4 regions of the Clostridium sp. JNZ X4-2 genome follow, and region 1 is predicted to be linked to each of the others. Evidence: riboswitches for the same ligand, from Rfam matches in the RefSeq annotation. Region 1 holds a riboswitch; each other region holds the start of a gene.
The links. A riboswitch is a leader RNA that binds a small molecule or an ion and turns the genes downstream of it on or off. The one in region 1 is predicted to bind S-adenosylmethionine.
Positions count from the first base shown of each region.

Region 2: linked by a shared signal. The riboswitch ahead of ACYUJ6_RS11640 (methionine ABC transporter ATP-binding protein) and the one ahead of ACYUJ6_RS04315 (ABC transporter permease) in region 1 are both predicted to bind S-adenosylmethionine.
Region 3: linked by a shared signal. The riboswitch ahead of ACYUJ6_RS13295 (YbaK/EbsC family protein) and the one ahead of ACYUJ6_RS04315 (ABC transporter permease) in region 1 are both predicted to bind S-adenosylmethionine.
Region 4: linked by a shared signal. The riboswitch ahead of ACYUJ6_RS10800 (DUF2325 domain-containing protein) and the one ahead of ACYUJ6_RS04315 (ABC transporter permease) in region 1 are both predicted to bind S-adenosylmethionine.

Region 1 is NZ_CM142685.1:918,184-925,780, reverse strand. It holds gene ACYUJ6_RS04340 (MtaA/CmuA family methyltransferase) at 1-777, opposite strand, end outside; gene ACYUJ6_RS04335 (ASKHA domain-containing protein) at 779-2,602, opposite strand; gene ACYUJ6_RS04330 (uroporphyrinogen decarboxylase family protein) at 2,615-3,652, opposite strand; gene ACYUJ6_RS04325 (corrinoid protein) at 3,665-4,312, opposite strand; gene ACYUJ6_RS04320 (ABC transporter substrate-binding protein) at 4,324-5,313, opposite strand; gene ACYUJ6_RS04315 (ABC transporter permease) at 5,359-6,147, opposite strand; SAM riboswitch class I at 6,533-6,639, opposite strand; gene ACYUJ6_RS04310 (transcriptional regulator) at 6,684-7,597, opposite strand, start outside.
Region 2 is NZ_CM142685.1:2,423,635-2,431,231, forward strand. It holds gene ACYUJ6_RS11620 (nitrogenase component 1) at 1-533, opposite strand, end outside; gene ACYUJ6_RS11625 (nitrogenase component 1) at 526-1,998, opposite strand; gene ACYUJ6_RS11630 (MetQ/NlpA family ABC transporter substrate-binding protein) at 2,014-2,847, opposite strand; gene ACYUJ6_RS11635 (methionine ABC transporter permease) at 2,872-3,540, opposite strand; gene ACYUJ6_RS11640 (methionine ABC transporter ATP-binding protein) at 3,537-4,316, opposite strand; SAM riboswitch class I at 4,520-4,626, opposite strand; gene ACYUJ6_RS11645 (DUF4317 domain-containing protein) at 4,710-5,894, opposite strand; gene ACYUJ6_RS11650 (HesB-like protein) at 6,079-6,417, shown strand; gene ACYUJ6_RS11655 (FxLYD domain-containing protein) at 6,440-7,597, shown strand, end outside.
Region 3 is NZ_CM142685.1:2,767,365-2,774,961, reverse strand. It holds gene ACYUJ6_RS13315 (undecaprenyl diphosphate synthase family protein) at 1-191, opposite strand, end outside; gene ACYUJ6_RS13310 (YitT family protein) at 333-1,181, opposite strand; gene greA (transcription elongation factor GreA) at 1,584-2,048, shown strand; gene ACYUJ6_RS13300 (phosphoenolpyruvate carboxykinase) at 2,219-3,955, shown strand; SAM riboswitch class I at 4,035-4,136, shown strand; gene ACYUJ6_RS13295 (YbaK/EbsC family protein) at 4,211-4,705, shown strand; gene ACYUJ6_RS13290 (flavin reductase family protein) at 4,888-5,469, opposite strand; gene ACYUJ6_RS13285 (DEAD/DEAH box helicase) at 5,639-7,210, opposite strand; gene ACYUJ6_RS13280 (M16 family metallopeptidase) at 7,364-7,597, shown strand, end outside.
Region 4 is NZ_CM142685.1:2,254,911-2,262,507, forward strand. It holds gene ACYUJ6_RS10775 (S8 family serine peptidase) at 1-314, opposite strand, end outside; gene ACYUJ6_RS10780 (hypothetical protein) at 407-535, opposite strand; gene ACYUJ6_RS10785 (aspartyl-phosphate phosphatase Spo0E family protein) at 565-702, opposite strand; gene ACYUJ6_RS10790 (helix-turn-helix domain-containing protein) at 860-1,090, shown strand; gene ACYUJ6_RS10795 (small, acid-soluble spore protein, alpha/beta type) at 1,186-1,365, opposite strand; SAM riboswitch class I at 1,596-1,708, shown strand; gene ACYUJ6_RS10800 (DUF2325 domain-containing protein) at 1,816-2,100, shown strand; gene ACYUJ6_RS10805 (EamA family transporter) at 2,123-2,413, opposite strand; gene ACYUJ6_RS10810 (hypothetical protein) at 2,389-2,622, opposite strand; gene ACYUJ6_RS10815 (ABC transporter ATP-binding protein) at 2,667-3,629, opposite strand; gene ACYUJ6_RS10820 (ABC transporter ATP-binding protein) at 3,595-4,422, opposite strand; gene ACYUJ6_RS10825 (ABC transporter substrate-binding protein) at 4,419-5,969, opposite strand; gene nikC (nickel transporter permease) at 5,992-6,816, opposite strand; gene nikB (nickel ABC transporter permease) at 6,818-7,597, opposite strand, start outside.

The DNA of each region.
Region 1 (7,597 bases):
ATCCGCTCCAATTTCGGGTAGAAGATGTCTTACAGGTTTTACATCCCCACAAATGTGAAGTATGGTCTTTGCACCTAAATCATGAGCTTTTAAAACCACTTGTGGCATATACCTTACCACATATTTCTCAAACATCTTAGGCCCAAGAATCTCACCTGTAGCAGTAGGATCCGCAAAGGCAATAACATCAGCTCCATTTTCAACAGCAAGAGTTATAAAACCTTTTAAAAATTCTACTACATACTCAAGCACCTTGCAGCTGTTTTCAGAATCTTTCCTGAGATCTTTAAAAAATGCCATGGGCTTAACTATAGATGAAGCATAACTTATGGGACCAGTAAGGGTAACTATTACAGGAATATCAGGATGTTCCCGGGATAATTTTCTGGCTGCCTTCACAACTACTGGAACCCTTCCCCTTTTCAAAAGTTCACCAATGTCTTCAAATATTACACTTTTACTGTCTGGGAACCTTTCTTTTACAATCTTGGGTTCACATTCTATATCTCCAAAATCAACCTTGCTGCCATTACTTTCAGCCTCTACAGTCATACAAAATGGTATACCAAAATTTTCAAATCCTGTCTGATTTTGAATTTGAAATGCCAGATCAGCCATCAATTCGGAATCACAATGGGCTTCCGGCAAACTCACTCCACTGTTTTTTATAACATCCACAATAGCGGAATTCATCATTCCTCCAGGACATATAACCGGAGGCCTGTCAACTTCTTTTCCATTTATTGCAGCCCTAAGTCTTTCTTTAGGTGTAAACATATTATATCTCCTCCTTCAACGGTGCTGGAAATGCCATATCTTCCATAAAAAGTCTATCGTATCCTTTATAAACAGAAAGTTCAAAATATTTAGTCTTATCCAGAACAAGCTCAGCTTTAGCCTTATATTCTTTATTTAAAAGACATTTTACTGCTCCCATCTTTGATGTATTTCCTACAAAAACTACTTTTTCTGCAAATTCCACCGGCATGAGGCCAATTTGTATAATACTCTTCAAACTGAGGTGCTTCCCGAATGCCCCGGCAATATACACTTTATCAACTTTTTCATATCCTATATTTATTTCTTTAAATAAAACATGAATTGCAGACAGAATAGCTCCTTTGGCAAGTTGGACCTGTCTTATGTCTTTTTGTGTTATATACACACTGTCATCTTTGATTAAAGAAAATCTCTTTTCCCCATTGGCTTTTAAACTGGATTTATACTCCTCACTTATTTTTCTTGAAAATCTCCCATTTAACTCAATAATGGAGTTTTTTATAAATTGTGAAATTACATCTATAATTCCACTTCCACATATACTTTTAGGATATGTATCTCCAATGACTTTTAAATCTATACTGCCCTTTTCAATTTTAATCTTTTCTACCGCTCCATCTATGGCTATACTGCCGCAGCTTATATTCATTCCTTCAAGAGCTGGTCCTGCAGCACAGGAGCATGCCACCATTCCATCCTTAGAGCCAAATACTATTTCTCCATTGGTTCCTATATCCACCAAAAGACTTGGAGTTTTACTTTCAGATATTTTTGTAGCAATTACACCTGAAACAATATCCGCTCCCACATAGCTGGAAACACTGGGCATAATATATACAATACCGAAATCTGAAATCTTATTAAGCTTGAGAGAAGAAGCCTTCACTTCAAATCCCTTTCTAAAAACAGATGTATAAGGCGAAACAGCTATGGACTGAGGTTTGACTCCAAGAAACAGATGAAGCATAGTGCTGTTGGCAGCTACAACTACTTCATATATTTTCTTCGGAGAAATTCCTGATTTTTCTGCCGCCTGTAATATTAAGTTGTTTATCTGATTCACTATAAGTTCCTGGAGCTGGAATAAATTTTCTTCATTCTCCACATACTGTATTCTGGATATTACGTCTTGTCCATAAATACGCTGCGAATTTGCCGCCGCTGCAGTTCCAATTTCTTTTCCTGTATTTATATCCAATATGGAAACCACCACCGTAGTTGTTCCTATATCTACAGCCACGCCGTAGATTTTTCCTGATGTATCTCCAGTTTCTACACCTATTATATGATTATTGTACAATATTGCAGTTAACTTGTATTCCTCCTCTACGGCCTCTGGAAGATTCCTTATTATATCCAAATTAAAATTTTTATCAATGTCATATCCCACGGTATCTGAAAAACGCTTTAACAAAGTACGGTTATCGTCAAGTTTTGGCCTGGGCAGCTCAGTATAAGCTTTTGTTATGGATGGATTGATGCCAATGTCAACTTTCATTCCTGTTTCAAGAACCTGTATATCTTCCTGCTTCTCATAACTATTAGATATATCAACCTCCAGCTCTCCTGATATCCTAATACCACAAGCTAATCTTACACCATTGTCCAGCAAGGTCTCAGGTATAAATTTTCTTTCATTATCTGTAGGAGGTAATATATGCCTGCTTTTTATTTTTACTCTGCATTTTCCACAGATGCCCTTACCGTTACAGGGATTATTTATGATAATATTATTTTTTAAAGCTAGCTGAAGCAAATTTTCTCCTGGATCTGCATAAACTACTTTTTCTATGGGTTCAAATAGAATTTTAATTTTGTCCATTAAATGTTCTCCTTACCTTAATTTTCCCTTTCCATATTTTTTTACTGCATCCACCATAGCCTTTACATTTTCAAAAGGTATATTGGGAGACAGTCCACATCCTGGCATCACTATAGCACCGGTTTTAAACTTTAAACTGTCTACTATCTTTCTCACATTCTCATCTACTTCTTCAGGACTTCCAAGGAACAAAGTTCCACTTGGATCCACTCCTCCAGCTACGCAGTGTCTTCCTACAAATATTTTCTGGGATACACTTAAATCCACCAATTCCGAGAAATACAGAATATCTGCACCTGTTTGGGATACCTGATCAATAATGGGATATTCCCCTCCGCAGGGATGATACATAGCTATGGCTCCAGCCTTTTTAAAACCCTGCACTGACCTTGTTATATGCGGAAGAGCTCTTTCCCTGTATTGAGCCGGGGATAGACAGGAAGGAGAAGAAGTTGCATCCGGCATGAATATAAGATCAGCTCCTGCTTCCACCTGAAGTTCGGCATATTGTATGGATGCATCCACCACAACTTTGCACACTTTATCCACCAGTTCCGGATCCTTTTTCACATTGCTCATAAGACTTTCCGTTCCAAAAAGCAGGCCTGCAGTATTAAAGGGTCCTCCGCTTATACTTCCTATCATAATGTGATTTCCCACTTTTTTTCTTATAATCCTTATTGCTTTTAGAATAGACTGAACCAAATCATTTTTTCTCAAATCAGGAACTTTCAGGTTATCTGCATCTGCATGAGTCTTAATTATAGGATTTCTGATCATTGGATAGTCATTCTTAGGCCAGTACATATCCGCACCCAGGGCTTCATGTTCTCCTGTAGCAACAGAAAGCATGACTATATCAGATTTAAAATATTCCCACTGCTTATAATAGACTTCCGCCAATGCTTCTGAATCCAGCAAAAACTCTCTACTGAAATTTCTGTTTATAATCTGAGGAGCCAAAAGCGTTGCACTAAATACAGGAAGTCTATCCACAGCTTTCCAATTTACAGCTCTCAGAACCCTTTCCCTTGAAGTTAACTCACTCATATTTATCCTCCCCTATTGATTTATAAGATTCTTGGCCTTTCTTATAGCTGCCACTGCATCTACAGAGTACCCATCTGCTCCAATTTGATCACAATATCTCTGGGATATTGGGGCTCCTCCTATAATCACTTTTACTTTATCCCTTATTTTATCTTTCTTCAATAATTCTATTACCTTCTTCATATTCACCATGGAAGAGGTCATAAGAGCCGAAAGCGCCAGTATGTCAGCATTTATCTCTTTAACTTTATCTACAAACACCTGAGGGGACACATCCCTTCCCACATCATATATTTCAAAACCTGATGCACCAAGCATTATGGATACTATATTTTTGCCGATGTCATGGGTGTCTCCCTGAACAGTTCCTATAACCACCTTTGCCGGTTTATCACTTTTCTCCAAATTAAGGTGTGGTTTCAAAACATCAACTCCTGCCTTAAAGGCATCAGCGGATATTATAACTTCAGGAAGAAAATATTCCTGGCTTTCAAAATAATCTCCCACTACAGACATCCCTTCAGCAAGCCCCTTGATTATAGCCTCTGTTGGATCAATGCCAATCTCAATGGCTTTACCAGCGGACTCACCTGCCAATTCTTCATCTCCATCAACAACGGAAGCTATAAGCTTTTTAAATATTTCTTCTTTTTTGCTCATCTATAATCCTCCTAATTTTTTTTATAATATGGGTTAAATTCATTGGTATACACATCAGAAGTTTTAAGCCTGCCCTTCTTAAGATCACCATATTTTACGGACTGGTCAATCCAAAATTGTGCATCCTTCTCACTTACAAGTCCATGTTCCGGATACGCTGCGGTATAATAATCTGCATACTCATCCGGAACGTTAAATACTTTTACAAATATTTTTCCGGCTTCTTTAGGATTAGCTCTTGCCCAATCACATGCTTTAGCAATAGCTGTAGTATATTTTTTCACTATATCAGGATGCTTTTTTATAAAATCAGCACTGGTAAACTGCTGGGGCCATCCTTTCTGTTCTCCTGACACCTGGGTTCCATCAATAAGTATTCTGCCAACTCCTGTCTTTACTATCTTAGTGAGATATGGCGGTAAGACTTCTATTACATCTACACTGCCTGCAACGAGAGCAGCTTCTTCCTGGTCAAAAGACAAAGGTACCACTGTAACATCACTCTCCTTTAATCCCGCTTTCTCTAATAAATTTAAAAGCTGATAGGAATGAGGAGTAGTAGCTATTTTTTTGCCTTTTAAATCTTTAATACTCTTTATGGGACTATCAGCACGCACTACATAGCCCACAGAAGGATTTTTAGGTGTAGAGGCCCATCCAGCAGCAACTGCCTTGATTTTCACACCTTTAGCAATGGCTAAAGTGATGCTTGAAGCGCTTGTCCCTCCAAAGGTATTTGCACCTGATGCAACTGACGTAATCATATCAGCCTGGGATACAGTCCCTGTAAATGTTATTTTTATTCCCTGTTCTTTGAAGAATCCCTTTTGATCTGCAATATACACAGGATCTGAGAACAATAACTTTGGATACTTGATTTCAAATAATTCCTTGCTGTTTGATTTGCTCTGGGACACATTCTGCTTATTTCCACAAGCAGTAAAAAGTCCTGTGGCCATTACAAATAGTAGTCCTAGTGAAACAATTTTTTTCTTTAACATTTTAATTCCTCCTTTGATTTTATGAAATTTATTTAAATAATTTACCTATTCTGTGGTTTCTTCTTCCTTCCAGAAATAAATAAATTTTTCAAGCAAAGTAACAATCCACGTAAGTATAAGTCCTATAATTGATATGACGGCTATAGTGGCATATACATAAGGTATCTGAAAAGTCTGTTGGGAATATGATATAAAATACCCCAATCCTTTGTTGGCCCCCAGCATTTCTGCTGCAGTCAGCATTATGATAGACGTGCTGGCGCTGAGTTTTAGTCCTGTAAATATATAAGGGCAGGCCGCAGGCAATATAACTTTTTTTAGAATCTGGAGAGAAGAGCATCCCATGGATTTGGCCGCTTTTATCAACAGTATGGGAGTACTTTTCACACCGTCTATGGTATTTATGAGCATAGGCCATACACATCCCCAAAATATAATTAGTACTTTGGAAGTCTCACCCACTCCAAAAAATATTATAAAAACAGGGAACAATGCCAGTGCAGAAGTTTGTCTAAAAAGCTGCAGTACAGGATTTATATATACTTCTACCACCTTAAATCTCCCAATAAATAAACCCAGTGAGATACCAACCACTATAGCCAGACCTAATCCTTCCAGAGAGCGTATGATGCTTATTTTTATATGCTCCAGAAGTATTCCTTTTACGAAAATAATAGTATAAAGTGAAGATACAACCTCTGAAAAAGGAGGCAATAATGCACTGTCCACTATGCCAATTCTGGGCAAGACTTCCCATATAGCTAAAAAACCTATAATAGATGTTAAATTTCGAGATGCTTTTTTTAGATTTATTTTTTTTCTATCATGCTTCATACTGTGTTCCTCCTGGTTATTATTTCTTACAAATTAAACTCCAGCTGTATTCTTTTATAAAATTATCCATATAGTTATTCCAATCAATAATTACCATAATTTTATATTACTATTTTGGTGTATGTATGATCTTACAATGTATTTTTAAATGAATTGCTAATAATTTTATACTTTTTCCTACTTTGGTAAAAAGTACATCTAACTATATATAAGAGGTATTTCATAAAATTTATACAACAATAAAAGGCCAAATTTAATTTATTACAGATAGATTATATATCCTATAATAAATTCAACTTGACCTCTAGTTTTCTAGTCGGTACAAATTAATTAATACAATAAAAAACTTCCTGTGGAGAAACCACAGGAAGTCATATCCTCTCGTCTCTCATCTTTCAGGGTATACCTGCTGGAATTAGCACCATTGAATAATAAATATATTCAGGTTGCCGGATATCATAGGGCCAGTCCCTCCATCACTCTTGATAAGAAATTTTGCATTTATTGAATTTTAATTTATGTATATGATATAACTTTTAAAATGCTTTGTCAACAACAAATTTTTTATTATCTGTATCATATTGATCATTAATACATTTTTCCAGCAAAAAAGCTGCTGCGCCTACTGAAACTGCATTTTCTTTAAAATATCCGTGCTTTTTTATTGAAATACCTTTAGGAATATACTGTGTACATGTTTCATAAAACGTTTGGAAATCCACCAAAGATCCGCTTAATATAATACATTCAAGATCCAGCAAATTTATATAGGATTCTATACTTTTACTCAATTTTGATGCAGCATCCAAAAGAAGTTTTTGAGACAGCACACTATTTTTTATATAACTAAAATACACTTTGTCAAAATCAATACTGCCATTTATATTTTCGATCATATGTTCAAATGCATATTCATTGTCCCCCGCTGATCTTATAATTTTTCCCTGAACAATTGCTGCCTGTTTCAATCCAACTCCACAATCAAAATAAGCTAAACTCTTGAATTGCCTCCCTGCTCCGTACAAATACTCTGCAGTAACCGCAGAATTCGAACAATTCTCACTAATTACACTGCACCCTATTTTTTCTTCAAGTATCCTGCCTATATTTTCATCACTCCAAAGATTGGTCTCAATTGCAAGTCCAATTCCTACAAGCTGAAGAAACTCCAAATTCAATTCCTCATAAACACTCTTCATAATCTGAAGAATTTTTTCTATGACTTCACTGCAGGAACTGCTAAAATCAATATAAAAGCTTTTTTTATAAAAAATCTCCATTCTCAGGTTCACTATGGATACCTGTGCATAAGTACTGCATATACCTATACCCACAATATAAAACCTGCACACATTTACATCATACAACACAGGTTTCCTTCCCCCTGTAGACTCTCCAACACATTTCCGCACCAGAATGGATTTTTGTTCAAGTGGATTCATTATGCGAT
Region 2 (7,597 bases), 1.5 Mb from region 1:
GAATCCTGATATGGAACTACGGACCAAACATTTACAAGACCCTTCTCCACTTTTGGTTTTCTCTCACCTATAAACTGATCTATAATGGCTTCAACTACCAATTCATGCCCTTTGAAATTGCTTCCTTTAAATCCGCCTGTTTCTGCATAAACTATAGGAATCCCTTTACTTTTATATTCACTTACCACCTGACCTACATCATCCCCTATTATATCTGCAGTACATCCTGTTAAAACCACAAACAGATCACCCTTTAAAACCTTTAGAGATCCATCTATTACCTGTCTTAACCTGTGTTCTCCTCCAAACACCACTTCTCTCTCCGTTGTATTAGTACAAGGTACGGCACTTCCTCCCGAATACCCTATGCCCTGATATCCTGATGCAGCACTGAGACCATCATGAAGTTTAATTCCACATCCCGGCCCGGAGTGTAATATGGGTATGGCCCTTTTAATAGCCAGTACTGACTGCTGTGCTCCCAATGCACAATAGTGCCTGGGCTGTTCTATTATTTCAGTTGTTTTAGTCACTATGACCACCTCCCAAAAAGCTATAAGGATCCTGTTTCAGCCACCAATCAGTATAGGGCAATTCACAGTGTGCAGCAATATTCTTCACAAATTCCTTAGATGCCAGTACATCCACTATTTTATTTCCATAATTTATCAGGCCTTCATATCCTAAGCCAAACTGCTCATCCCCCATCAAAAATGTGGGTATTCCCAATTTAGGTCCCCAGGAAGACATTCCTCCATGACGTGCCACCAATAAATCTGGTTTTAATCTATTCAATATATTTACCAATTCAAAAGGCTGTTTATTGCAGATATTAAAATTTTTCACATCTCCATAATTTTCAACAACATACCCTAAGCTGTCGCTTTTGGGATCCATATTGTCATAACAGGGATCATGGTGAAATATAGCCGCACCTACTACTTCCATATGGAGATCTTTAAGAAGAGCTATTAAACTGTGCCCATGAGCTGCTCCAGCTGTGACATATACTCTTTTTCCCTTTAATTTGCTCCTAAGCTCTTCAAGCTCATGGGCAATTTTGTCTTTTTGGGACTTTATAAGTTTCTCAACTTCTTTTTCTCTATGAGTAACTTTACCAAGTTCCCTAAACCACATATCAGCACCTTTAATACCATAGGCTGGCGGAGCTTTAACTTCAGGCACGCCATATTCCTGTTCCAATCCAGCTGCCAAATATGTCCCCAGTGTAGGACATATTTGTACTGTAGCTGCAGCTTCAGATATTCCTTCCAGTTGAGCTATAGTTGAAAAAGGTACAATGTAATTGGGCTTTAACCCTATTTGTTCAAATAAATCCGTAAATATATCACTTCCCCAAAAATTAATTACATTTACCATATCTTCTCTTCTTTTAACTGGTGGTTTGACTATTTTCCGCAGGATACCATGGTATGCAGCATCAAAACCTGTTGTCCAAATTCTGGATCTAAATCCTTCACAGGCCACAAATACTACAGGTATACCCAATTTTTTTTCTGCTTCATCAGTTACCTCCTCTACATCATCTCCAATAATTCCAGATGCACAGGAAGTAGTTACAAAAATTGCTTTAGGTTTAAATCTTTTGTAAGCTTCTTCTATGGTCTTTTCCAGTTTGAAGATTCCACCATATACCATATCTTTTTCCTTCAAATTGGTATTTAACAGCCTTGCATTTTTTAAAGGCAGTTTCCTCTTTCTCTGTCCTACTCTATTTGTAAAATTATAATCCTGGAAGTCAGCTGAACACCCTATTGGAGCATGGTTTATTACTACTGCATCCTGTATCATAACCAATTGGCATAATGCATTTCCCGAACTGCACCCCAGGCATTGGCTAAAACTTCTTCTCTTTTCACATAACTTCCCACTTTTGGATTTACTGCATAATTCCTTAGCACTTCCGCCAAATCCCGTAATTGAACCCAACCTGGATTCTCTTATTTCAACTTCCGGAGATTTTATATTAATACTCAACCTTATACCTCCCCCTTAAAAAGCCGGCACTACTGCAACCCCGTATTTTTTCTTTATAAAATTTCTCACGTCCTCTGAATTAAGTTTTTTTACTATTTCTTTTATTTCCTTCTTATTTTCATCGCCTTTTCTCACTACAATAAGATTGGCATAGGGTGATTTGCTGTCCTCTCTAAATAATGCTTTATTAGGATCCATTTTTGCCTCAAGCACAAGATTTGTATTTATTATGGAACCATCTACATCCGGCAGTACCCTAGGAAGCTGAGCTGCATCAACTTCTATAAACTGTAGATTTTTAGGATTATCTACAATATCCGAAGGTGTAGCACTATAGTTAGCTATTCCAGATTTTAATTTAATTAACCCCTGCTCCTGAAGAAGTTCCAAAGCCCTGTATTCATTGGATGGGTTATTAGGTATTGCAATTTTGGCACCACTTTTGAGCTCATTTTTAGACTTGATTTTATTAGAATAAAAACCTATTGGCTCCACATGAACTTTTCCAGCTACTGCAAAATTATATCCTTTTTCTTTAGCTACAGACTCCAGATAAGGCAGGTGCTGGAAATAATTCGCATCTATCTGTTTTTCCTGCAAAGCTGGATTCAATTGATCCTCATCATCCAGTACTACAACATCCAAATTTATTCCTTCTTTTGCCAGAGCGGGTTTTATGTGGTTCAATATTTCCGCATGGGGCACTGCTGCAGCTCCTATCTTCACTGTAACACTCTTGCTCTTATGGCTTGAACTGCTTGTACTCTTTGAATCAGCACCGCTTCCACAGCCTGAAAACAATCCTACAACCAACACCAGTATCAATGATATTACACTTTTCTTTTTCATATTAATTCATCTCCCTTAAAATAATCAATCAAATTTATATCTTTTTTTATTTACATATCTGGAAATATGATCTCCTGAAAATTGTATAAATTGTACCAGAAAAATTAATAGTATAACTGTAGCCGCCATAATGTCTTTACGAAATCTCTCATAACCAAAACGTATTGCCAGGCTTCCCAATCCTCCTGCTCCTATAGCACCAGCCACGGCAGTAAATTCAATAATGGATATAATTGAAATCGTAATCCCCCTTATAAGTGAGGGCAGTGCTTCTGGTATTAAAACTTTTAATATAATCTGAAATGGTTTTGCTCCTACAGCCAAAGCTGCTTCAATTTTTCCCCATTCTACTTCTTCTATTGATGTTTCAATAATTCTAGCTAAAAAAGGTGCTATTCCTATGGATATTGGAACAATAGCCGCCTTCATACCCAGGGTAGTTTCTACTATCAATCTGGCTAATGGCAACAAGACCACAATTAATATTATAGAAGGAAGGGATCTTATTGCATTTACTATAGCAGCCAATACTTTATTTAATTTTTCATGCTCTAAAATATGTCCTTTTTTAGTAACAACCAGAATAATTCCAAGGGGCAGCCCGATGAGCAGTGCTATGCAGCCAGCTATAATTACCATTTCTATGGTTTCCGACAATCCTTTTAGAATCAGCATTTTAAAATCATCAGTCATATTACCTCACCTCCAGGATAATTGGAACTCACACTGAGACTTCTCATTATTTTAACAAACTTTTTAGCAGTATCACTTTTAGGATTTAAAAATACTGAATTTGTGCTTCCTGTTTCCACAATCTTACCTTCTTCAATTACTGCCATATTATTGCATATATATTTAATAACATCCAACTCATGGGTTATAAGCAGAATAGTTAAATTAAGTTTTTTATTTATATCCCTTAAAAGCTCCAATATGGAATAAGTAGTCTGAGGATCTAATGCAGAAGTAGCTTCATCACTTAATAACACATCTGGTTTATTGGCCAGTGCCCTGGCTATACCCACTCTCTGTTTCTGACCTCCGCTTAATTGGGCAGGATAAGAATCCACCTTGTCACTCAGCTCTACTAAACTCAATATTTCATGCACTCTGTTTTTTATCTTTTGTTCAGGATAACCGGATATCTTTAGAGGAAAAGCTACGTTCTTATATACAGTCATTGAATCAAACAAGTTAAAATCTTGAAATATTATTCCAATTTTTTTTCTAGCTTCTCTAAGTTGGTTTTTATCCATAGCAGTAATATCTTTGCCTCCAATGAGTACAGTACCTGTAGTTGGTTCCTCAAGCCTGTTCAAGCAGCGTATCATTGTAGATTTTCCAGCTCCGCTAAAGCCTATTATTCCAAAAATATCTCCTTTCTCCACTTCAAGGTTTATATCTTTTAGTACTTGAATTTTACCTTTAGGCGTACTAAAGGTTTTACTTAAATTTTGTACACTTATCATAATAATTTCCTTCCTCCTTTCCTTTTAATAATTGCCTATATGTCATCTCTCTTCAATCAAAATAAATTTTGCCAAAACAAAAAGAGACTAAATCTTATAAATCAGAATTTAGTCTCCAGTTTTTCTGGTGAACCTTTAAAATTTATATTTAATTAAATTATAAAAAACTCAGAGGAAACCCCTGAGTTTATATTCTCATGATTACCTCATCTCTCAGCTATAACAGGCTGCAGGAATTAGCACCAATGCATTAGTAAATACTGGTTGCTGGGCTTCATAGGGCCTTTCCCTCCACCTCTCTTAATAAGTTTATTCAATATTTAATATTATGACAATCAGTATATCAGCAATACTAAACATTGTCAATAAATTTTTTACTGAAAAATTGAAAATTTAGATATAATCTTCTATTTCCTCAGTCTCCAGATTAAGTCCATTTACAACCATATCTTCTTTCAGTTCTATTAATAGACATTTTCTGCCCTTTTTATCCACTACCTGCCTTACACTGCCCAAGTCCTGTGGTTTTATGGTTATGCTTGTATTTTCATTCTCAATCTTTATGGATTTGCTTTTAAAATCCGGAACTACATTTCTGGCTTTAAACTCATAATCTTCTCCGCATACTTCCTGAAAAGCATTTTTAATAGATTCTGTACTTTCTACACCACTTTCTCCCATAACTTTTGTAACTTCATTCATATCTAAGGTTGGTTCTTCTTCTGTGTCTTCTTCATCAAGCTTTTCATTTATTTTTTCATATATGTCCTGCATAACATCCGGTTTTATTTTGCCTCCTACTGCGCTGCCCAATATGGCATTAAAATTTTCTTTTTCTTCTACTGCTGTAGGTTTTATGGTACAATCCAGTACCTTCTCTACAAAAGTTCCATTAATTTGTTTGGCCTTTGAAGAATAATATATTATCTTATTTACATCTACATACTGAGATGTAAAACTTGGAAACATAAATCCATCCAGGGGGGAATTTAAATTTATGATCATATCCAATGCAGAGTTTGGCTTGAATTTCATTTCAGTATAGTCAAATTTTAATACCTTTTTAGGAATTTCCACTTTATTTACACTACATAATAAAAATTCTACAGCCTGCACATAATCTTCTATGTCACTGTCTCCTTCATCCTCACTTTTTTTATTACTGCTGTAATACTCCGCTTTTATAAAATTTATCACTACATCTGTATCGTAAGTATAATTCTCAGATATTTTATCCACTACTTTATCTCCAAATTCAGCTATACTCTCCTTGGAATTTAAAGCATTATACAATATATGCTGGGTATTTTCACTGTCATCCGGATTTTTTTCCATTTCCATTGCTCTAAAATTCAATTCAAATATTTTGGAATCCAGGGAACCTGTGAGCACCTTCTTAAAATTATTTAAATAAAGTTCTCTTTTCTCTATTTCCATCATTTCAAAATGCTCCAATTCCCTAGTTATTATTTCTCCATTATCTTTTTTTAAATATACGCTGTAGACCTCTTTAATAGGCAGCTTATAGCTTCCCAATTTAAATTCCTTCCTTATATTTGCCAAATCTTTTTTATTCATGTTTACATCTCCGCTCTATGTAATTATGTAATTCTATCTTATACATACTTATTTTAACAAAATATAATAATATTTGCTATAAATAAATTTCTATAGTACAAATATAAAATTTTTGATACAATACATATAAAGTATGTTTATGTACTTGCAAAAAAATAAATTATTATATAAGAGAGGGTTTTATATGAATTTTATAAAAATAAGTGATATAGCCTATAGTGAATTCAAAAAGTTTTTAACTGAAAACAATATAACTTGTGATGTAATAAGAATCTATTTAGAAGGCATGTCCTGTCATGGTCCCCGTTTTAACATAAGTGTGGACAATAAAACTGATAATGACTTAATTCAACAGGTAAAGGATATAAACTTTATAGTAGATAAGAATTTATTTGTACAATTCAGTGGTTTCATATTCCTTTGTGGAAGTGAAAATGGCCTTGGGGATGGAAAGTTCACTATAGCACCTGTATTTAATCCTAATGTTTCAAATTGTGAAAGCTGTCATGGATGTGAAAATTAATAATTTTAAGGAGAATGACCCAATGTTTTGTTATAAATGCGGAGCTAGAATTTCCAGTGAAGCTTTATTTTGTGAAAAATGTGGAGCCAATTTAAAAGATAATATTAAAGAGGAAAATTCAAATGGAAGCACCATTCAAGTTCACAACATACGGCAGGTCCTGAAACAAAACATAGAAAAGGATCAGGTGAATGCTCTAACTCCAGATAAATCAAATAACAATGTAACAGATTCTAATTCAAGTATAAAAGATAAAAATAAAGCTTGCCGTAAAATTCCTTTTTATAAAAACATAAATATAGCCATGCCCCTTTTATCTGCAGTAATTACTGCAGGTTTAACCTGTACCTATTATTTCTATCAGGTTTCGCTTTCAAAAAATATAGAAAAGAATAGGGTAACTGCTGAAAACATGGCACTTCAAGGTAATATATCCGGTGCTTATCCAATAATAGACAAAGCTTTAAGCTTACGTCCAAATAATGAAACTTTAAAAGCAGATAAAAAGTTTTTACAGGATGGTGAAATTGTAAACTCCCATATAAATGCTCTAGACAATTACATAAAGGAAAAAGATTACAATAAAGCTTTAAATGAACTGGATGAGACCAGTAATTTAATATCAGACAAAGCTGGAGCTTTTTATTCCCTATTAAATAAAAACATAGACAATAAAAAGATGAGTATAACTGTACTACAGATAAAAAACGAAATGAATAATAAAAGCAGTATAGAGGATTTGGCTGAACTCCTCAATAAAATATCCAATTACAATGTAAAAGAAGCCAGTGAAACTGCTTCGGAACTGAGAAAGAGAATAAGCAGCATAGCTTATGATACTGCAAACGAATACTTGAAGAAAAATGATTTTACTTCTGCCCTTGAAACCTTAAACAAGGGTATTACCTATAATCCAAATGACAAGAAATTAATTAATTTTAAACAGATTATAATATCCGAAAAAAATTCTTTTGAAGCAGCTGAACAAACCAGGCTTCAAAACGCCCTGGCCTCAGCAGCCATGGAAGATAAAAATAACAAGACCAATGCAGTAGAAGTAACTTCCGCTTCCACTGCTGTAAACAAATATGGGGATTTTGTAATAAAGGGAAATATTAAAAATATAGCTACAAAGCCAATAAGTTCAGTTCAAATATACTATACCATATATGATTCCAAC
Region 3 (7,597 bases), 1.7 Mb from region 1:
GGTCTTTTTGTGTTGTCTGTGGTAAAGCCATAATAAGTCAATTCTTTTATTCCTAATTTTTCACATAATTTAAATAATTTTATACCAGGATTTAAGCCGAAATTGTAACCTTTTTCTTTTCCAAGTTTATTTTTTACAGCCCATCGTCTGTTTCCATCTGGAATTATACCTATGTGGTTTGGCAATGTCATACATATATCCCCTTTATTTAATACTAATTTAGATTATTGCCAATAGTTTAAATTAGTATTCTAAAATATATAAAATAAATTATCCTGAAATAAAGTGTAGAAAATATCTCAAAAGTTATTAATTATCTTTTGAGATATTTTTTATATTATACTGCTGAAACCTTCTCCTAATACTTCATTTATATCATTTACAGTGATAAAAGTTTTATCATCCAAAGTTTTTATATAGTCTTTTAATTTTAAAAATTGTTTTCTATCTAAAATTGTGGTTATGACTTCCTTTTTGTCATTTTTGTAAGCCCCTTTAGCATAATAAATAGTTGCACTTCTTTCCAATTCATTTACAATATAATCTTTTATATTTTTTCCGTTATTACTTATTATGGCAACTTGTTTGTAAGAATTTAAACTTATTATAACTTTGTCGATTATAGTAGAATTTAATATTACCCCTAGAATTGCATACATTCCTTTATTTATTCCAAGTATTATAGTGGCAGCTATAGTTACTGTTATGTCAGCTATCAATACGGATTTACCTATGCTTATTTTTGTATATTTATTTATTATTTTTGCAATTATATCTGTCCCGCCAGTGGAAGCATTAAGATTAAATACTATACCCATCCCCATTCCACATATCAATATGCCAAGTATAAGTTGTATCAAAATATCACTGCTAAAGGGTTTTATATTAGGGTATATTTTTTCAAGCAATAGAATCAGCGCAGATATAGAGAAGCTGCAAAATATGGTCTTACCACCAAATACGGGTCCGATTATTATAATCCCTATGGTGAATAATATACCTTCCATTCCCATCATCAATAAGCCTATGGGGAGGTTTGGAAATACACTGTTTATAATTATGGCAATGCCGCTTGTGCCACCAGCTGCGATGTGGTTTGGAGCTAGAAAAAAATAAGTTCCAAAGGCTACTAAAAATGTTCCCATTAACATGAAAAAAATGTTTTTTAGCTTTATCTTCATAAATTAGTCCCCTTTATATAATTATTATTGAATTTTAAGTTTATCCACCAAAAAAAGCATATGAAATCCAAGTAAGGTTCTCTTAGATTTATATGCTCTCATACATACAAATTATAAATACTGCATATACGTCTTTTAAGATGTTTCTAATAATATTATATAATGGTAAATATTATTATGTCAATATGTTTTTAATATTACTTTGAAGGGAATAAATTATTACAAATTTTTCATCTGAATATACCATTAGTCTTGAGTTTTTCTTGTTTGGGTTGTATTATTCAATTAGTAATATTATAATAAGGTAGTAAAACAATTAATATATAAATGTATTAAATTTATATAAATTGACGAATTTTATAATGACATTATAGAAAATTTAGAATAGTAGGTGAATTGTTTATGCAAGATGTAATTTTGACGGAATCAGGTAAAAAAAAGCTTGAGCAGGAGTTGGAATATTTAAAAACAGTTAAAAGGGTAGAAATAAAAGCGGCATTGAAAGCTGCCCGTGCACAGGGAGATCTTAGTGAAAATGCTGATTATAGTGCAGCTAAAGATGATCAGTCCATGACTGAAACCAGAATACAGGAACTGGAAAATCAACTTAAAAATGCTGTAATAATAGAGAGCTCACAGGATGAAGATGTGTTCGATATAAATAAGACGGCAGAAGTAAAATTTTGTGATGTAGATGAAGTTGAACAAGTTACCCTTGTAAGTTCTGTAGAATCAGATGTAAAGAAAATGAAGATAAGTATAGAATCACCTCTGGGTAAGGTTTTATTTAGGCTGAAGGTAGGGGAGAGAGCAACGGTTGTATCTCCGGACGGAAACTATGATGTTGAAGTAGAAAAGCTTTTATAAATATTTCGCTGGATATTTTATCTGGCGGAGTATTTTTTTTACTCAAAATTATATATGAAAAAAACTTAAAACTTTGGATTTCAAGTTTTAAAATATTGATTAATTAATTTAAAAGTGATAAAACTTTATTATATATTTGTTAAAAAAGATAAATCTATAGGGGGCTCATTATGGAAAAAGAATTTTATTTAAATAATGGTAAAGTTATGGTGAATTTTACAGCTAAATATTGTAATACTGCAGAAAAGCTATTTGACAGCAATGTTTTTAAACGTGTTTTAAAGGATTACTTTATGAAGATAAAGAATAAAGATACAAATATTTATAAATATATTTGTAGAAATATAGACTTTAAAGATGATGGAGAAATGTTAAATACAGTAATTACCATGTTTAAGCTTCTAATGGTCTTGAAGGGAGAAGAAGTATTAAAACTTGATAAAAGTTACAAGATTCTGCTGGAAAACAGGGATGAATTTATATTATTTATCGAAGATTTATATGGGTTCTGGAGAAAACTAGAAAGGTATACTATTGTACAGAATAATAAAATTGGAGAGGGGCTTGAAAATGTAAGCTTTATAGAAGCCAATAATGAATTCTCACAATTGATATTGGATACTTATAGAAAGATAGAGGAAAGCGTACTGGGACATAAACCTCAGGTGTACAGGCAGCTTCCTGCAGGTGGAAATGCCGGGTTAATATTGAATAATATAGCATGGCCATGTCCGGAAGATTATAGATGTCTTAACCAGATACCCTTTATTCAATCTATAATATTAGATCCTCCTTTTATAATTTACCCAGGAAAAAATAAAAGAGATGGATTTTTTAGTGAATGTGAATCCAATCCTCTAGCAGGATGTTCTTTAAATCCAAATCACTGGTTTTGTTATCCGGCAAAGGTTGGGAGTCTCTTGGCATATATATATTTTCACAGGGATTTTATGGCCCATGGGGTTACATTGTGTAATTTATTTGAAATGGCAAGTGAAGAAGAATATAGAGGAAAGAAGCCGGATATAATTTATGTGTTTGGGGCTAGGGATAATTGTGAAGATATAAGAACTATTTTTTACGATGACGCAGAAAACGGCATAATGCTTGGATATGTAAATTACAGTGAAGATATAGATTATTTTGGTTATATGAAGAAAATGACGTTGACCCTTCATAATCTTATAATGATAAAGAAAGGATATTTGCCAATACATGGAGCTATGGTAAATATAGTAACAAAGGATAATAAGACAGCTAACATAATTATAATGGGAGACAGCGGTGCTGGGAAATCAGAAAGCCTGGAGGCATTTAGGGAATTGGGAGAAGATTATATAAGTGATATGACTGTAGTTTTTGATGATATGGGTACGGTTAAAATTAAAGAGGATAATAAACCATTGGCCTATGGCACTGAAATAGGAGCTTTTGTAAGGCTGGACGACTTGGATACGGGATATGCATTTAGACAGATAGACAGAAGTATATTTATGAATCCCGACAAGATAAATGCCAGACTGGTTATTCCAGTTGCCAGTTATACAGAGATTACAAAGGGATATCCTATAGATTTATTTTTATATGCAAACAATTATGAAGATGGTGATGAACTGGAATTTTTTAAATCTACAGATGAAGCCATAGGAGTGTTTAGGGCTGGAAAGAGAATTGCCAAGGGAACTACTACTGAAAAAGGACTTGTGGGGACTTATTTTGCCAATCCATTTGGACCCGTACAAAAGAAAGAGGAAACAGATAAAATATTGCGAAGATATCTGGATGAGTTTTTTAAGTCAGGTATAAAGGTGGGTCAGCTTAGAACCTGTCTAGGTATAAGCGGCAGAGAAAAGGAAGGACCTAAAAAGGCTGCTTTAAAACTATTGGAAGAAATAAAAAATCTGTAAAAAATATTGTGATTTATCAAAAACATAAGTTGACAAAAAGTTAATGTTTTGATATTCTTTATATAATTAAATATCACAATTCTTATCGCGAGAGACTGAGGGACTGGCCCTATGATGTCCAGCAACCTAAAATTATATTTTAAGGTGCTAATTCCAGCAGGTAATACCTGGAAGATAAGATATAGAAGTACGTAAATCTTCTTATAGCTTATCTATAAGGAGATTTTTTATTTAAAAAAATTGGAGGAATTGAAGATGAGTGTAGAAAGTGTAGTTAATTATTTTTTAGATAGGGGTATTGAAAATCCTGTATTTAAGCTTCCACATAGTGGAGCCACAGTACAGCAGGCTGCAGAAACCATACATACAGATCCTAAATATATAGCAAAAACATTGGCATTCAAGCTTAAAGATGAAGATATAGTAATAGTCATGAGGGGTGATTTGAGAGTCAGCAACAAAAAATTTAAAAACTTTTTTAAAACCAAGGCGAAGATGCTGAATCACGATGAAGTGTTGGAGGTTACAGGTCATCCTGTAGGAGGACTATGTCCTTTTGGATTAAAAAATCCTATTAAAGTATATTTGGATGAGTCTATAAAAGATTTTCAATACGTATACCCTGCTGCTGGTTCAAAGGAATTTGCTCTTAAAATAGAGCCTGAAACAATCAGCAATTTAGTCAATGGGCAGTGGATAGATGTTTGCGAAGGTAATATGTGTTCTAAACAAATTGACAGTCAGGATTAAAGCCCTATATTGTTTGTGAGGGAATTCTGTTTAGGTATTAAGTTTTCCCATGGTAGTCATGTCTGTAATACAGCTTTGCCCAATAAAAATGTTCCAGAGCATAAATTGATTTAATGCTTATTCAACCGGGGCAACTATAACTGTGTGTGCATTATTATTTTTCAAAGCTTAAATAAAAGTCCTTATCTTGGGGCTTTATTTTTCTTCCTAATTGAATAACCAAAAGAGCCAAGTGATTTTGAATTCAAACTATAATATTCTCCGTGGCTGTAACAGATAAGATTTGCCTTGTCAAAATGTATTTTGCCATTTGAATCCAATAAATTTTCATCTATTTTAACATTTAAAACTTTAAGCAGGAATAAGTCATGGGTTCCAAGAGGTGTAACTGATTTTACTTTACATTCTAAAGCTATTGGAGATTTTTGTAACGAAGGAGTAGAAATGGATACACCTTTATTAAGCTGCAGGTTAAAGTGTTTGATTTTATCTTCTGTCCTTCCGGAAATAACACCACAATAGTCTACAATCTTAACCATATCTTTTGCAGGAAGATTTATGACACATTCTCCACTTGTCTTAATATATTCATAAGAAAGCCTTTCAGGTCTTATTCCCATGGAGATGATTGGCTCTCTGGTGCAGACAGTGCTTATCCATCCAACTGTAAAAATATTTAGTTTGCTGGATTTGTTCTTAGAAGTAACAAGAACTACTGGAGTAGGGTTTAACATTGCACTGCCTTTAAAATTTAATTTATTCATATGTAGCCTCCACTTGTTTTATACACATTTTATGTTTATGATGTATTTTCTATAAATGCTATACAATAAGCAAAAAGCCCTAGGAACCATTGGACGTATTTCATGGTATTTATAGGGCCTTGATTTAGTCACTATGAGGTAAATTAATCTGAGAAAAGTAAAGTGAAAATTATTTTTTACTTTTTGCCAGTTCTACAGAAACTCTTCTTCCTTGAAGTCTTTTACCATTGGATTTCTTTAGTATGATATTTCCGAATCTTTCCGGTATGTTTATAAAAGTAAATTTATTTAATATATCTATATCACCTATTTCATAAGCTTCCACTGAAGAGGTTTCAGTTATAAATTTCAATAATTTTCTTGGAGTTATATTATCCATTCTTCCTATGGAAAAGAATAATCTTATGTTTTCATCCTCTGTACTTATGGAATTTTCCTTGTAATTAAAACTTAATTCCTTCTCGAAAATTATTTTCATAAGGGCAGCAGCTACATCTACTAAATTATATTCCTCATCCAATTCTGTTGCCACTGGAATAAAATTTTTATAATTGCCTTCAGATATAACGTCTCTTATCTGTTTTTCTATATTCTTATATTTAGCTTCGAATATATCATCTACTGTAGGAATTTCTTTTCTCTTTATTTTGCTCTTAGTAAACTTTTCTATTTGTTTTAACAGTATATACTCTTTAGGAGTTACTAAAGAATAAGCAATGCCGTCTTTATTGGCTCTTCCCGTTCTTCCAATTCTGTGTACATAGGATTCCGTATCCTGAGGAAGATCATAATTTATAACATGGGAGACATTTTCTACATCTATACCTCTTGCAGCTACATCTGTGGCCACTAAGAAATCCAGAGAACCATCCTTGAATTTTCTCAGGGTATTTAATCTCTGATTTTGTCCCATATCGCCGTGCATGCCTTCTACGTTATATCCTCTTGACTGCATGCCTTCCACTAATTCATCAACACCACGTTTGGTTTTGCAAAATATAATAGCGCTTGAAGGTTCATCTACATCTAAAATTCTACATAAAGATTCAAACCTATCCTTGTTTTTTATTTCATAATAGTATTGTTTTGTTTTTTCTACGGTCAGTGTGTTCTTGGCTATTTCTATATACTTTACATCGTTTTTCATATACTTTGAAGCTAATCTTTTTATCTGATTTGGCATAGTAGCGGAAAAGAGAAGTGTCTGCCTGTCTGAACTGCATGATTTGATGATATCCTCTATATCCTCTATAAAACCCATATCCAGCATCTCATCTGCTTCATCTATTATTAAAAACTGTATGCTGCTTAAATCCAGGGTTTTTCTGTGTAAATGATCCAGTATTCTTCCAGGTGTGCCTACGACTACATCTACACCTCTTTTTAAGGATTTAATCTGTCTTTCTATAGGCTGGCCGCCGTATATTGGAAGCAGTGATGTTCTTTTGAATTTAGCAATTCGAGACAATTCATCATTTACCTGAATGGCGAGTTCTCGAGTTGGTGTAACTATTATACAGGAAATTTTTTTATCTTTGGAATTTATCCTGCTCAGCATTGGTGCTCCGAAGGCTAAAGTTTTTCCCGTACCTGTCTGTGCCTGGCCTATTACATCTTTTCCTTCTAATATTATTGGAATTGATTCTGCCTGAATTTGTGATGGCTCTTCAAATCCCATATTATCTATGGCCTGGAGGATCTTGGGATCCAAGTCTAAATCGTTAAAATTAATATTTTTCATTGAAATTCCTCTTTCTTTTTTATATTACAAAACAAAGTTTATCATATCATAGTATATACATATTATCAAATTTTAATTTAATTGCAACTCTTTTTATTTACAATAATATAAACTATAATAGAATATACTAATAAATTTAAAGGAGAATTTCATATGTTTGATGCTAAGGAAAGTATCCTGCCTAATGGTATAAAACTTGTTACTATAAAGAGAGATACTCAAATAGCGGCTTTTCATGCTGGTATTAAAATTGGTGCTGTATATGAAGATATAAATGAAAAAGGCATATCTCATTTTATTGAACATATGCTTTTTAAAGGTACAGAGCACAGGGATAATAAAAAGCTAAATATGGATTTGGAAGCTTTAGGTGGAGAATACAATGCT
Region 4 (7,597 bases), 1.3 Mb from region 1:
GATGTGATATTTTGGGGCCATTTTGTTTTACTATCAAAACTTGAATTTAAAAGTTCTTTTTCCTTCCCACCAATATCAGCTTCTGATAGATCCTTTGAACGTAAATCCATTACTTTACTGTTTTTAAAACTTGAGGTTAACTGTGGCAGTTTATCTAATTTTCTAACCTTCCAATCTGCTGGCGTCACTTTTACAGCAATTCCAGCAGTTCCTTTATTTAATGCCGTGTTGGGCTTTCTCAATACATTTAAAGATACCATACCCACAATAAACAATATAAATACTATAATTAAAATTTTATATTTTTTCTTCATGTAAAATATCTCCTTATTTTTTTAATTTTCATTATAATTAAATTGTAGTATTTATTTTTAAAGAAACACTTATCAAACCCATTAAGATTTGATTAAGATATTATATTTGAAATATAGCCCCATCTTTTTGAGATGAGGCCTTTCACTATTTTAACATTATTTTTGACAAGTCCGCTGCCTGCTGCTGAATCCAGTACATTCACTATCTGCCTATACCTCAAAAAAGGCAGATCTCCGCTTTTTTATATAATTAACTGCTTGTACTTTTCAGGACTTGATTTATATATTTATCTAATTTTTGGCTTACCTTTAATATTTCCCTGTAATCTGCCTTTTCCTCAATTAATTTATGCAATCTCTCTCTTAAATCGTTTACCTTATCATCCATCACGTAAATTTCAAACCGCCTTTCTTAATAAATAACAAATTAAAGCTTATAATTCAAAACACTTTTAAATTATATCACAAAAATTCTCTGCTGTAGACTATAGTATGATGACAATTTGCAACATTTTTTTTAAAATTAAATTTGAGAGGTGGTTTACGTGACATTAGAAAGTGCACTTGCTATAACTTTAAAAAACCGCAGAATAAAATGTGGATTATCACAGGAAGATCTTGCTCACAAATGTAATATTGATAGAACTTATATAAGCATGATCGAGCGCCAGAAGCGAAATCCTACTTTAAATATCATTTTTAGAATCTGCAAAAGTTTAGATATAAAAGCCAGTGATTTTATTTTAAACATTGAAAAAACAATGGAAGGTAACTGAAAAATCAAAATTATTTTCCAGCTGACTTGATTCACATTTATAAATAAATTGAATGAAGTTAAAAAGCCCTATCCTCTTGGGACGGGCTTTTAATATTATTTTAATTTTTTTTCATATTTTTCAACCATTTTTTTAACCATCTGTCCGCCTATGGAAAAATTATTTACTGCATTAGGATCTCTGTTCTTTTCAGCCAGTTCCCTGGCTGCTTCTATTTTTAATTTTTCCATACCAATTCTAGCTTCCGGAACCAGTATTTTATTTCTTCTAGACATAAATATCATCTCCTCTATATTAGTTTATACATTTCAAAGAAGCATATAATAGAAATTCATAGTATTATTATGAGAATTTGTAAAATTCCTAATTCATCCCTTTAGTCCACTTTTCCCTCACCATCATTTTAAACATCATGAAATCTGTATTGGTAAAAATAATTTTCAATATTTATTTGCACTGTGAATCACATTGTAGTACAATAAAATTTATATAATTTAATAATGTTCTCTTATCAAGAGCGGTGGAGGGACTGGCCCTTTGAAACCCGACAACCGGACATATTATATGTACCGGTGTTAATTCCTGCAAAGTGAATTGGATCACTTTGAAAGATAAGAAAAATGCTAATTTTAAAAAATTGTTATCAAAAGCTATTTTTCTTATTAAAGGAAAATAGCTTTTTTAATTATATTATAAAAATAAAATGCAAATTGGAGGTATAACTAATGGGGATTTTAGTAGTGGGCGGAGACAGAATTGCAAGCATAAAAAACAAGTTAAGAGAAAATGGATTTAATAAAATAATACATGTAACTGGGAGAAAAAAGGGTGACAGAAAAATAATTATTCCATCAAATATGGATTTAGTAATGGTTCTTACAGATTACATAGGACACAACATGGCTGAAATAGTAAAAGAGCGCTCAAAACGAAATAATGTTACAGTAATGTTTTGCAAGCATTCTTGGTCAAATATATATAAAAATATAAATATTTACATGAAGAAATAGATATTCTGAGTATAATTCCATATTAATTTTCATTACCATTAACAATCCATATACCAATACAGGCTAAAACCAATGCTCCCGGAGTCTTCACCTTCAATATGGAATCTCCAAGTAAAATGGCCGATAATATGACTCCAAACACAGGTATCATAAAACTGTATACAGCTATTCTGCAGACCTTGTTGTATTTATACAAAGCCGACCATATTACCAGTGATACCGAAGACAAAAGTGCCATATAAAGCAGCAGGATTCCACACCTAGGTGATACAAAGATTAAACTTCCACCTAAAGATTTCCCGTCAATTGACAGGGCAAAATCTCAGAGGCCAGCTCGATAGCTGTCTCTATTCCTCCATATTCTGCATTATGCACACCTCCGGAGATAAACACAGTTTTTCCCTCTTTTTCCCCGCAAATAATTGTAACCGGAAGGTCTATTTCTGTTCCTTTCACATTTACATATTCTGATATCTTTTCTCCTGTTTTAGCAGACATGTTTCCTGCTCTTACTGTTTGCATAAAACAAAACTCCTTTCTTCCCTAATATGTACGCAGCCTATACATTATTTATCAAATAAGTGACAAGCCACTAAATGACTTTTTCCTATTACTTTTAATTCAGGCTTTTCTTTCAAACATACATCACCGCATCTTTCACACCTGGAGCTGAAACTGCATCCTGGAGGTAGACAAGAAGGACTTGGCGGCTCACCTTTAATTATTTCTATTCTGCTGTTATCAGCTTTTTTAACAGACAGCACGGATGACAGCAGGGCTTTTGTATAAGGATGGCATGCACTTGAAGTGAGTTTGCAGCTGTCAATAATTTCAACAATTTTTCCAAGATACATAACCACAACCCTATGACTTATATTTTTTACCACTGCCAGATCATGACAGATAAAAATGTAGGACAATTTTTCTTTCCTCTGCAGATCCGCAAGGAGAGAAAGAACCTGCTTTTGTACGGAAACATCCAGGGCTGAAGTGACTTCATCACATACTATAATTTCAGGTTTTAAGGATACCGCCCTTGCTATTGCCACTCTCTGCCGCTGTCCTCCGCTAAGCTGATGGGGATATCTATCTGCAAAATTTTCACTCATGCCAACTGTTTCAAGAAGCTTTGCCGCTTTTTTACGGGCACTGTGCTTATCTATGAGTTTAAAATTCAAAAGAGGCTCAACTATGGTTTCCCAGACCTTCATCCGGGGATTGAAGGTCTCAGAGATGTTTTGAAATATCATCTGAATTTTCCTCCTGTTCTGCCTCAATTTTTCTCCTCTTAAATTTGTAATATCCTGCTTTTTAAAAATAATCTTTCCAGAAGTAGGTTCTTCAAGATGAACCATCATATCGGCCAGAGTACTTTTACCGCAGCCGCTTTCTCCAACCAGTCCCAGGCACTCTCCCCTATACAATTTCAAACTAACATCATTCACTGCAGTCAGCTTTCTTTTATCCTCCATTTCAAATTGTTTTGTAAGATTTTCAATCTCCAGTATAGGCTGCTTCTTTTCCTCCAAAATCGCATCCCTCCAATTCAGGTACCGCCGATAATAATTCCATAGTATACTTGTTTCTTGGATTATTTATCACCTGATCCTTAGTTCCCCACTCCACCAGCCTTCCTTCCTGCATTACTCCTATTTTATCGCATATATAAGCTGCTACTCCCAGGTTATGGGTAACCAGCACTATGCTTGTATTAAAATTCTTTCTGAGTTCAGCCATCTGCTTCACAACCTGGGCCTGAACAGTTACATCCAAAGCGCTGGTAGGTTCATCTGCCAGAAGAAGTTCAGGTTTCATAACCATGGCCATGGCTATGGCAACCCTCTGTTTCATACCGCCGCTCAGCTGAAAGGGATATGAATTCATTACAGCAGCTGCATCTGCCATGTCCATTTTTTTTATCATGAAAACAGCTTTATCAAAAGCCTCTTTTTTTGAAATACGAAAATGACTCCTTATAGTTTCTACAAATTGATTCCCTACTTTTTTTACAGGAGTCAAAAATTCGCCTGAATCCTGAAATATCACTGCCATTCTGTTTCCCCGTATTTCTCTCCATTTTCTTTCAGAATAATTGAAAATATCTTCATTTTTAAAAATTATATTTCCTGAGGAAACAGCTGCTCCTGCAGGCAAAAGTCCAAGTACAGCCCTTATAATCGTGGATTTTCCACTGCCGCTTTCACCTACAATTCCAACTATTTCTTTATTTTTAACTGTCATGCTTAAATTTTCCACCACAGGTGCCTGTTCTCCGTATTTTATAGATATATTTTTTATATCCAATATACTTTTACTTGTCATTTTATACTCACACTGCTGTTAAGCAGATAATAATCAACAGGATACATTGTCAGCCCTCTCACATTACTCTTGCTTACCAGATTAAGCATTGGCGTAACTAAAAATATATTGGAATTATCCTCCAGCAATCTTTTCTCTACATCTATGGCAATATCATTTCTTTTTTGAGTATCTTTTTCATTTTTTAGCCTATCAATAAGAGAATCCACTTCAGTATTACTGTATTTACCATAATTTTCACTTCCTCCAGTCTTGAAATACAATTCCAGAAAAGACTGTGGATCTCCCGATGTTGCAGTATTCACGCTATACAAGCAGAGATCAAAGCTGCCGCTTTTAAGCACATTGGCTACTGATTCATAGGACTGCAGTTTAACAGCTATGCCCATTTCCTTAAGCTCGGACTGCATTGCCTGTGCAATTACCGGAAGCTCGGAACGGCTTGTATAAAATGCCAGGTTCAATTCCAGCTTTTTCCCATTTTTTTCTCTTATACCATCTCCGTCAGTATCCGTATATCCTGCATCATTTAAAAGTTTGACTGCCCCATCCTTGTCATATTTATATGCCTTAAGTTTTTTTTCTCCAAAGGGCAGGGATTTAGGGAAAGGTCCAACTGCAGTTTCAGCAGTGCCTTTTAAAACATCTTTGGCATAGGATTCTCTATTCACTCCCAGAGCTATGGCTTTGCGGACTGCAGGATCCTTCAAAAATTCATTGTTCAGATTTTCATAGGACATTATTATTCTCAGGCTGGTAATCTTATCTATATTGTATTTGGACTTATCAGCAAATAAAGATATGTTGTGGCTTGAAATACTCTGTGCCGCATCAATTTCTCCTGACTGAAGCGCCATTGCCCGGGTATTGGCATCTTTGATATACTTGAAAGTTGCCCCGTCTATCTTGACTTCATCTCCCCAATAGCTTTTGTTCTTTTCCACCACCACTTCTGAATCTGGAACATAGGATTTAACTTTAAAAGGTCCTGTACACACAGGAGCCTTGGTAAATGTATCCTTTGCAGCACTGGTATTTACTATTATGGCAACGGGATCTGCAATGTTTCCCAAAAATGCCTCATAGGGGGTTTTTGTTTTTATACTAACATATTGACCATCTTCTGTTATAGAATCTATAAGTAATATTGACTCTGCTCTTGGATTTAACTTCAGTGACCTTTCCAGAGAAGCCTTTACAGTTTTACCGTTAACAGGTGTACCATCTTGAAACTTAGCTCCATCTTTAATATGAAACTTCCAGGTCAAGTCATTCACTCTTTTCCATGAATCGGCAAGCAGTGGTTCTATTTTCATATTTTTATCAAGCTTCACCAGTGTCTCTCCTACACCATACATGGAAACAAACCAGCCGTTGAATCCTTCTGCCGGATCCAGATTGCTGGGAAACTGATTTACTCCAAATACAATATTTTTTGATTGTCCATTGTCACTTTTTTCAGCAGTCCTCTCACTTTTACACCCTATAAAACCTGCACATAAAAAAATCATTGAAAGTATAACTGCTAGATATTTTTTTATTTTCATTTTCACTAAGTCCTCCTCAATGTTATTTTTTAGGATCCAGTATGTCTCTCATACTATCTCCCAGTAAATTAAATATCATGACGGTTATAAATATGGCAATGCCGGGATATATCATAAGCTCTGGTGAGGTCTGCATATAATTTCTGCCTTCACTGAGCATATAACCCCACTCTGGAGTAGGCGGCTGGGGACCCAGTCCCAAAAATGACAGGGAGGATATTTCAAGCATCATAGTACCTATATCCATGGTGGCCATTACCACAAGAGGTGATATTATATTGGGTGCTACATATTTCAAGATCAGTTGATATTCTCTGGCACCACCCATTTTTGCCAATTTAACATACTCCTTTTCCTTTACAGCCATGACCAGGCTCCGGCTCACCCTGGCATATTTTACCCAATTTACTGCAATCAAAGCTATAACTGTATTAATAGAACTAGGTCCAAGCACTCCTGCAATTGCAATGGCAAAAATAATTCCAGGGAAGGCAAGAAAAACATCGGAAAATCTCATTATAATATTATCGGCCAGTCCTCCAAAATACCCCGCTGCTGTTCCCACCGCCGTGCCAACTATAAATACGGATACAACAAGACTGAAAGTCATTTTCAGAGAATCCTGACCTCCATAGAGCAGTCTCGAAAAAATGCATCTTCCAAGATTATCCGTACCTAGTGGAAACCTGCCGTCTCTTCCCCGAAGAGCATTTGCCATATTGGTTTTAAAGGGATCATTAGGTGCCAGGAAAGGTGCTGTGACAGCTGCCGCAATCAAAGTCAATGCCAGTATACAGAGAAATACAAACAATTTATTATCCTTTAAAAATGTTTCAAATCTCTTCATATCAAGCCCCCTTTTCCAATCGGATACGAGGATCTAAAATGTAGTATGAAATATCTACAGCAAGATTGACAAATACATAGATCAATGTCATCCACACCACATATCCCTGTATTAGCGGATAATCTCTGGTAAATATACCCTCCACCGCAAGTTTCCCCACTCCTGGCCAGGAAAAAATAGTTTCAACTATAGCTGTTCCTCCAAGAAGTGATCCAAGAGACAAACCCAGCAAAGTTATAATTGATAAAAGAGAGCACTTGAGTACATGCTTCAGCAATATGCACCATCTACCAATTCCTCTCGACTTGGCGCCAACTACATAATTCTGGGATATTTCCTCCAGTATGGAGGCCCTCAGCTGCCTTGTATATTTTGATGCCATTGCAGCAGTCAAAGTTGCCGAGGGCAGTATAATACTTGTCCATCCTGAGTCACCCATAACCGGTAAAACTTTTAACTTCAATGAAAATATATACATTAACAATAAGCCAACCCAGAATCCAGGCATGGATATGCCAAAAAATGATACAGTTCTTATTACATAATCAGCCAGCTTGTTTTTATAAAGTGCAGATAAAATACCAAGTGGAAGTGCTATGAGCAGCATCAGAATCATGGACATCACCGCAAGTTTAAAAGTAGCCGGAAGTGTCTCGAATATTAAATCCAGCACCGGCCTATCGTACTTGTAGGAAATGCCAAAATCTCCTCTAATCACACCGGACAGCCAGCTAAAATACTGAAGCAGAAAAGGTCTGTCAAGTCCCAATTCACCCCTCAC